Regions from separate parts of the Pontibacillus yanchengensis genome, predicted to be linked through region 2. Evidence: a T-box and tRNA genes for the amino acid it is inferred to sense, from the RefSeq annotation. Region 2 holds a T-box; the other holds one or more tRNA genes.
The links. A T-box is a leader RNA that pairs with one kind of tRNA and senses whether it is charged. The one in region 2 lies ahead of alaS (alanine--tRNA ligase), so its partner is inferred to be a tRNA-Ala.
Positions count from the first base shown of each region.

Region 1: it encodes a tRNA-Ala, which carries the amino acid that the T-box ahead of alaS (alanine--tRNA ligase) is inferred to sense. The anticodon was not compared.

Region 1 covers NZ_WMEU01000005.1:235,865-240,298, reverse strand. The annotation lists gene GLW08_RS15860 (glycine betaine ABC transporter substrate-binding protein) at 1-330, shown strand, start outside; partial or broken gene GLW08_RS22455 (IS3 family transposase) at 343-553, opposite strand; gene GLW08_RS15855 (peroxiredoxin) at 917-1,582, shown strand; tRNA gene GLW08_RS15850 (tRNA-Ala) at 2,050-2,122, opposite strand; gene GLW08_RS15845 (PLD nuclease N-terminal domain-containing protein) at 2,276-2,503, shown strand; gene GLW08_RS15840 (ABC transporter ATP-binding protein) at 2,505-3,413, shown strand; gene GLW08_RS15835 (ABC transporter permease subunit) at 3,413-4,189, shown strand; gene GLW08_RS15830 (YnfA family protein) at 4,419-4,434, opposite strand, start outside.
Region 2 covers NZ_WMEU01000002.1:303,881-308,314, forward strand. The annotation lists gene GLW08_RS08640 (ATP-dependent RecD-like DNA helicase) at 1-63, shown strand, start outside; gene GLW08_RS08645 (DUF2797 domain-containing protein) at 203-391, shown strand; gene GLW08_RS08650 (YrzQ family protein) at 415-561, shown strand; gene GLW08_RS08655 (AI-2E family transporter) at 683-1,756, shown strand; T-box leader at 1,874-2,103, shown strand; gene alaS (alanine--tRNA ligase) at 2,199-4,434, shown strand, end outside.

The DNA.
Region 1 (4,434 bases), on a different contig from region 2:
ATGATAGCTGAAATCGGAAAAGCAATAGAGAATGAAGAAGCAATTGTAGCACCGCTTTGGAGCCCACACTGGGTATTCTCCAAATACGACTTAAAATTTCTTGAGGATCCCCAAAACACATATGGTGGTGTAGAAAAAATTCACCATGCTACAAAACAAGGATTTGATGAAGAGTATCCAAAAGTAAGCGAATGGTTTAAAAATTGGAAGATGAACGATCAACAAATCGGCCAGCTAATTGAATATGTACAAGGTGCCGAAGAGCCTATTGATGGAGCTAAAAAATGGGTTGAAGAGAACCAAGATTTGATTGATGAATGGGTAAAGTAAAAAACTAGACTCTTATTTATTAAAGTGTCCCCCTTTGGAAAGGGACACTTTATAAAAGGCTGACTCAAGAAGATGATTTCTGTATTTTACAGGGGTCATCTTTTTTTTATTCCCTTGATAACGATAGTTGTTGTTATGAGTCATATACCTTTCTTTAGGTACTCTAAAGTTTCTCATTTTTAATCAACGTTTCATTTTTAAAATGGCCAAAGAAAGAATTTTTAAGGAGGAGCAGGAAATTTGCTAGTAGCTGGAGTTAGACATGTAAACGCCAGAACTTTCTTTCAAAAAAAGAGAGCAATTTTCCCTCGAAACAACAAAAAAAACCCTTACTATCAAGAAAGCATTGAGTAGTGAAAATATCTTAAGGGTATGTAGTAATGCTTTTATTTGTTTCTCTCTCCATATTTGCTAATGGACGTCCGAGTACTTCTTCATCTTTTGGTTAATATAAAATATTGTAACAAACTTAAAAGAATTGGAACTAATTATACTTATTAAGGTATAGGGGGATACCCCTATGTCTTTGCGATATCTTGAGGGATACAATAATAATGATTATATTAAATAAGGAGATGTTATTACTATGACAGACTTAACACAACATAATGAAGAGGTAAATGCTCTACCACGTATTGGTTCTAAAGCGCCTGATTTTGAAGCTGTCACTACCCACGGTACAATTAATTTAAATGATTATAAAGGAAAATGGGTGCTACTATTTTCTCATCCATCTGACTTCACCCCTGTATGTACAACAGAATTCATTGGTTTTCAAAAAATTTACAAACAATTAAATGAATTGAATACAGAACTTTTAGGACTAAGTGTAGATAGCGTAAACTCTCATATCGCTTGGGTTCGTAACATTGAGCAAAACTTTGGAGTTAAAATTGAATTTCCAATCATCGCTGATCTCACCCAAGAAGTAGCCCAAAAATATGGTATGATCATGCCTGGTGAAAGCTCTACAGAAGCTTCTAGAGCGGTATTTGTAATTGATGATCAACAAATTGTCCGAGCTATTATATATTATCCACTTTCCACTGGTCGTAATATGGACGAAATCATTCGTTTGGTTCAAGCACTAAAAACCACCGATGAACATGGGGTTGCTACTCCAGCAGACTGGAGAAAAGGCGAAAAAGTCATTGTGCCTCCATCTAAAACTCAAGAAGGTGCAGAACAACGTATGAATGACAACAGCTTGGAATGCGTGGACTTCTACTTCTGTAAAAAATCGTTAGACTAATGGAGGTTAAAACACATTTAATAAATAAGGACGAACTACTTAATTTTAGGCACACGTTACTTTCTCGACACGAGATTTACTTGTAATTGGCGCTTAATTCACGGATAAAATAGCAGTTATTTTTTCTCTTCATCCAGGTTAGCGCCCTCAAACGGGAGACTTGAGATGTTCTGTATTATGACTTTGAGCTAGAAAATCGGTTGTAAGCCAATTGTTAGGAGTAGGAGTGCTCACTCTTACTCCTTTTATTATCCTAAGAAAGGGCGGGGACTGACAAGACGATTAGCAGTATTCTCAAGTTCTTGTTTAAAATCTTTCAACATACTGGATTTTGAGGAAGAAATGGAAAGTAAGAACAAACACCCACAAGATAAAATGTGAACTTCTGTGAACATCTGATTAAAGGAGAAACTTCTAACTGAGGAATAAAAAAACAAACCCCTTGAGAGACAAAAGGTTTGAGGATATGGAGCATGCCGGGCTCGAACCGGCGACCTCATGGCTGCCAGCCAGGCGCTCTCCCAACTGAGCTAATGCCCCGGATAAGAATGTCATGAGAGTATTATACAATTTTGCTACTTTTCTTGCAACTACTATCTGTTCTACTGTTTTTAGAAAAATTTTCATTTGTAGTAAACTATTACCTCCCTCAATCGTCATATTATATAGAATGGATTTATAAGGAGGTTGTATATGGATACTGCCCAATTCCCTGAGCTGGCTGAGTTTTTTGATATGATTCCTTGGAAGCTAATTATACCGGTTTTAATTCTTGAACTTATCCTACTTACTGTCGCCATTGTTGATTTGATTAGGAGAGAGGAAACGAATGGCCCCAAATGGTTATGGCTTATTATTATTTTAGGGTTTAACCTAGTTGGCCCTGTAGTGTACTTCATTATCGGAAGGAGACCGCAATAAAATGGCATTTGTATCTGTTTCTGGATTAACGAAGCGTTTTGATAAGACAGATGTAGTTCATGATATAGCTTTTGAATTAGAGAAAGGGAATTGTATTTCCTTGCTTGGGCCGAATGGTGCTGGGAAGACGACTACACTGCGCATGCTTGCAGGTTTGATGAAACCGACGAGTGGATCTATTGTATTCGAAGGGCACCCTGCTCATTCGGATATTCGCGAAGTGATTGGGTATCTCCCCCAGCATCCTGTCTTTCATTACTGGATGACTGGTAAAGAGTTTCTTGTTTATGTAGGTAGACTAGCCCATTTATCTAAAAAGGATGCGAGTAATCGAGCTGAAGTGTTGCTCGAAAAAGTTGGAATAGCTGATGCCAAAAATCGTCGTATCAGCAAGTATTCAGGAGGGATGAAGCAACGACTCGGAATTGCTCAAGCGATGATTCATCAGCCTAAGTTGCTTATTCTAGATGAACCTGTTTCAGCTTTAGACCCAATTGGCCGTCGGGAAGTATTGAATTTATTAGAGGATATCAAAAAGGGAACGACTATTCTTTTTTCTACGCACATTTTAAGTGACGCGGAAGAAGTGAGTGATGAACTGTTGCTAATGCATAATGGAGAGATTGTGGAATCCGGAAGACTAGATGATCTACAATTCACTCAGGAGGCTACGAAACTAAAAGTCTCCTTCTCTCAAAACAGTGATACATATGCAGAAGACATAGAATCACTTGAGTCAGTCGAAAACGTACTTAAAGAAGGGAAACATTTAACTATCAACACCCATAACACAGACCAAGCTAGATCTGCGATTTTACAATTAGCTGCGGAACAAAATTGGCCTATTACTCACTTTGAGGTGAGTCGCACGTCTTTAGAAGACTTATTTATGAAAGTGGTGAAGCAGTAATGCAGTGGTGGACAATTTTTCAAAAAGAATTACTTGAAAATTGGCGAAGCTTAAAGTGGGTATGGGTACCGATTGTATTTATACTTCTGGCGATTATGGATCCTATTACTTCCTATTATACTCCTGTCTTGTTGGAGCAGTTTGGCGATTTACCTGAAGGTGCTGAAATCAACATCCCCACTCCTACACCAGAGCAAGCATTTATGAGTAGTATTTCTCAATATAATCTAATGGGATTGTTACTTATTTTAATCATGTCGATGGGGCTTATTTCTAGTGAACGAAAAAGTGGCGTAATCGAGCTGATACTCGTTAAACCTGTTAGTTATACCAATTATATTACCGCTAAATGGGCGAGCACACTTTTATTAGTGTTAACTAGTTCTTTTCTAGGTCTCATAGCAAGCTGGTATTATATCAATATTCTATTTGGAGATCTACCATTTTCTCATGCCATGACAGGCTTTCTATTTCACAGCGTCTGGTATGTATTGGTCATCACCATATCCGTCTTTCTAAATACACTATTTCGAGTACCTGGACTAGTAGGCTTCTTATCTGTAACCTCGGTCATTGTATTAAGTTCCATCAACGGGATATTCAAAAGTCAATTCGAATGGCTCCCGCCGCAAATTCACTTATACATCCAAACATTCCTGAACAGTGGAACATTGCCTACTGATATGTGGATCACGACACTTCTAACCATCCTACTAAGCGCCATACTTCTTGTGTTATCGGTGTTTATTTTCAAGAAAAAAGAATTAGCTGCTTAAGAACAAAAGCTCGGGGCGCCCGTTTAGCGACGTACAAACTGCTGCCCACAGGACGTGGGTTGGTTCGATGTTGTTGCGTGAGGCGGGCCTACAGGAGGTAGGTCAGTTCGATGTTGCTGCACGATGCAGCGATTTTGATCAAACCTCCCTCAACCCCGAACTTCACCTGATCCCACATGAGATAAAGGAAACACGAAGAGCGCAAGTGATTCGATGTTGACTGGTTTTTTTATGTACGTGGTGCC
Region 2 (4,434 bases):
AACCAAATCCCAACAGATGACAATGAAAATGAGGAAGAACTTTCCCCTTATGACTTTATGTGATCCGCACATACTATAGATGTTCACCTGTTTCGGTGAACCTACCATTGGGTGCCAATTTTCAACTTAAGATGTATGTTTTGGCAATGAGTTGGTAACAATGTCATGCAGAAGGAATTATTCGGTAAGGAGTGCCTGCTGTATGCATTGTCCAAATTGTAATCGTAAAGATATCGGTAAGATTGGAAGTAATCAATACTATTGCTGGAACTGTTTCATTGAGCTTTCTATTACAGATAATAAAGTTCATGTTCATCAGGTAGAAGAAGATGGTTCCCTAAGCTCTCTCGATGATTTATTTGGAGAAGAAGAACAAGCAGCCCAATGGTAAATCCATTTAGGGTGGTGAAGCGGATGAATAGAACATTCACATCTCTTGCAGCTCTTGGGGTAGGTGCCGCACTATACTCGAGGAGAAGACGAAGAGGTAAGAATAATAATTTCTTTTCTCAAAAATCAATGAAGCGTATGCGAAAGAGAGTACGAAAAGCATTTGAATAATGCAAATGGGGCAGACTGCTAGTAAAGAGTCTGCCTTTTTTACAAGGAAAGAAAGTTAATTATTTGCGCTTACATGTCTAGCTCCAGCGTTCATCGAGGCGTGTGAAAGGCGGTGTTTCCATTGGATAGTCAACAACAGGGTACAACAATGAAGTGGATTTATCGAAGCATCTTAACGTTATTAGTCCTGTTAATTGTCTTCTTACTCATGAAGTTATACCCTTTCTATGAAGCTTTTTTACAAATTATCTTAACGTTATTGATACCATTTATTATTTCCATGTTTCTTGCCTATTTACTTCATCCTATAGTAGAAGCACTTCATGAGCAACATTTGCCAAGATGGTTAGCGATTATGATCATTTATCTTTTCTTCTTTGGTGGAGTTGGATATGTTGTTTATAAAACATATCCGGTTTTTTTGAAACAGTTAAAGGATTTAATTCATAATATTCCTGGGTTTGTGGACACTTATCGAACGTGGATTTATAGTCTGTATGAAAAAACGTCTTTTTTACCAGAAACGGTTCATGATCGTATGGACAGCATCCTCTTAAATGTGGAAAGAATGGGTGAAGACGCAGTAGCTTCTATTGGTACTAAGTTGACAGGAGTATTTGATGTTGTCATTATCATTGCTGTCATTCCAGTTTTAGTTTTTTATATGCTAAAAGACTTTCCAATTATGAGAAATTTGTTATGGCAGTTCACACCTTCAAAGTACAGAAATGAAGGTAAAGAAGTGTTGAGTGAAATTGATAGGAGCCTAGGGGGATACATTCGTGGACAATTACTTGTTTGTTTCTTCGTAGGAATGATTTCTATTCTAATGTTATGGCTGATTGGTATGAAATATCCCCTTGTTTTAGGTGGAATAATGGGTATAACAAATGTTATTCCTTATTTCGGACCTATTTTAGGAGCTATACCAGCATTGATTATTTCGTTTACGATGGGAATAAAAATGGTCTTATTAGTAGGCATAATTGTGTTGATTGTACAGATTATAGAAGGAAATTTACTTTCTCCTTTTATAGTAGGGAAGAGTTTGCACATTCATCCTGTCCTCATTATTTTAGCATTATTAGTTGGCGAAGAGGTGGCAGGTATTATCGGAATGATTGTAGCCGTTCCAGTGCTTACTATAATTCGGGTAATCTTACATCACATTCGATTACATCGTCACAAGGTTTGACATTTAAACAAGAGTTCTCTATAATTTTTGATACCATATACTTAACAAATACCTAACTAATAAAGGTTAGTGAACTAAAGTTACGTTTATTAACGTGCATAGAAGAGTAATCTAATACAAAATACGAAGATGGATCGAGTACATGGCAGACCGTCCAAAATAGAGAGAAGCACCCTTGGCTGGAAGGTGCTTTGGATGAAGGGTCATGGAAGGCTAATCCGGAGTGCGGGTAATTTCCGCCGGTAGCGCGCCGTTATTGCGATGGAAGACAGTGTCTTCATTGAGTGATGAATGGATTTCCATTCATAACCAGGGTGGTACCGCGAATATCAACTCTCGTCCCTGCAGTTAATTGCAGGACGGGAGTTTTTTTATGTTTAATTTCGTGGGAAAACTCCATTTACAAATATATTAACCAACCTTATCCAAGGAGGAACATATTATGAAAACATTAACTTCTGCACAAGTTCGCCAAATGTTCTTAGATTTCTTCAAAGAAAAAGGGCATAGTGTCGAGCCGAGTGCATCCTTAGTCCCTCATGAGGACCCTACATTACTATGGATTAATAGTGGTGTTGCTACACTGAAAAAATATTTTGATGGACGAGTTATTCCTGATAACCCACGTATTGTAAATGCACAAAAATCAATTCGTACCAACGATATTGAGAATGTGGGAAAAACCGCCCGACATCATACTTTTTTTGAAATGCTAGGGAATTTCTCTATTGGTGACTATTTTAAAGAAGAAGCAATTGAACTAGGGTGGGAATTTTTAACGAGTCCTGACTGGATTGGGTTTGAACCAGCACGCTTAAGTGTGACGGTTCATCCAGAAGATGATGAAGCCTATGAAATCTGGAGAGATAAAGTTGGTGTGGACGAGGAACGAATCATCCGTTTGGAAGAGAACTTTTGGGACATCGGTGAAGGTCCAAGTGGTCCAAATACAGAGATTTTCTATGACCGCGGAGAAGAATATGGTAATGATCCAAAAGATCCTGAGCTATACCCAGGTGGAGAGAATGAGCGTTACTTAGAAATATGGAACTTGGTATTTTCTCAGTTCAATCATAATCCAGATGATACGTACACCCCTCTTCCTAAGAAAAACATTGATACAGGCATGGGATTAGAAAGAATTGTATCGGTTATACAAGATACTCCGACAAACTTTGAAACAGATTTGTTTAAACCAATCATCGAGCAAACAGAACAATTTGCAGATGGAAAGTATGGAGAGGATCCTGAAAAAGATGTAGCGTATAAAGTGATTGCGGACCATATCCGAACAGTGACCTTTGCTATAGGGGATGGTGCTTTACCTTCCAATGAGGGAAGGGGCTATGTTCTACGTCGTCTCTTAAGAAGAGCAGTTCGTTTTGCTAAACAAATTGGAATACAAAAGCCATTTATGTATCATCTAGTACCTCATGTAGCGGAGATTATGGAGGACTTCTACCCGGAAGTAAAAGAAAAGCAAGACTTCATCACAAATGTAATGAAAACCGAGGAAGATCGTTTCCATGAAACGCTGAATGATGGCCTTTCTAGATTAACAGATATCATTAAACAGGAAACCGAAAAAGGGAAGAATGTCTTTCCGGGTACTGAAGTATTCCGTCTATACGACACATATGGATTTCCAAAAGAACTGACGGAAGAATACGTCCACGATGCAGGCTTTATTTTAGATGAAGAAGGCTTTCAACAAGAAATGGAACGCCAGCGTGAGCGTGCCCGCAACGCTAGACAAAAAGTGGATTCTATGAGCGTTCAAGAAGGTGTACTAGGTGAAGTAACTGTAGAAAGTGACTTTGTAGGGTACAATGAAATAGAGACATACACTACTATTACAGAACTTGTGAAACAGAAAGCCTTTGCTTCAGAAGCTCATGAAGGGGAAGAGGTTTACCTTTTCCTAGAACAAACACCATTCTATGCTGAAAGTGGTGGACAGATTGCTGACAAAGGTTGGATTCAAACAGAAGAAGCGACATTGGCTGTTCAAGATGTACAAACAGCGCCTAATGGGCAAAATCTACACCACGCAATCGTTCAAGAAGGAGCCATTCGTAAGGGAGATCAAGTGAAGGCTAGCGTAGAGCGTTCTTCTCGTTCCCATACAGTGAAAAACCATACAGCTACCCATTTGTTGCATCAAGCTCTTAAAGATGTGTTAGGAGACCACGTTAATCAGGCAGGTTCAATGGTTTCACCAGATCGTTTACGTTTTGACTTCTCCCATTTTGGTTCTGTCACAACAGAAGAGCTAGAACAGATTGAAACCATTGTGAATGAAAAAGTATGGGAATCTATACCTGTAGCAATCGACTACCACTCTTTAGATGAAGCAAAAGAGATGGGGGCCATGGCACTCTTTGGTGAAAAATATGGAGATACCGTACGTGTTGTGAAAATGAATGATTACTCTGTTGAACTTTGTGGTGGTTGCCACGTTATGAACACAGCGGAAGTAGGGTTGTTTAAGATTGTGTCTGAGTCTGGTATTGGTGCTGGTACACGTCGTATAGAAGCTGTTACAGGTAAAGGCGCATACCAGTTTATGAACGGGAAGCAACAAATTCTCCATCAGGCTGCCGACTTATTGAAAACAAAACCAGAAAACGTACCGGAACGTATTGAAGGATTGTATCAGGAAATGAAAGATATCCAAC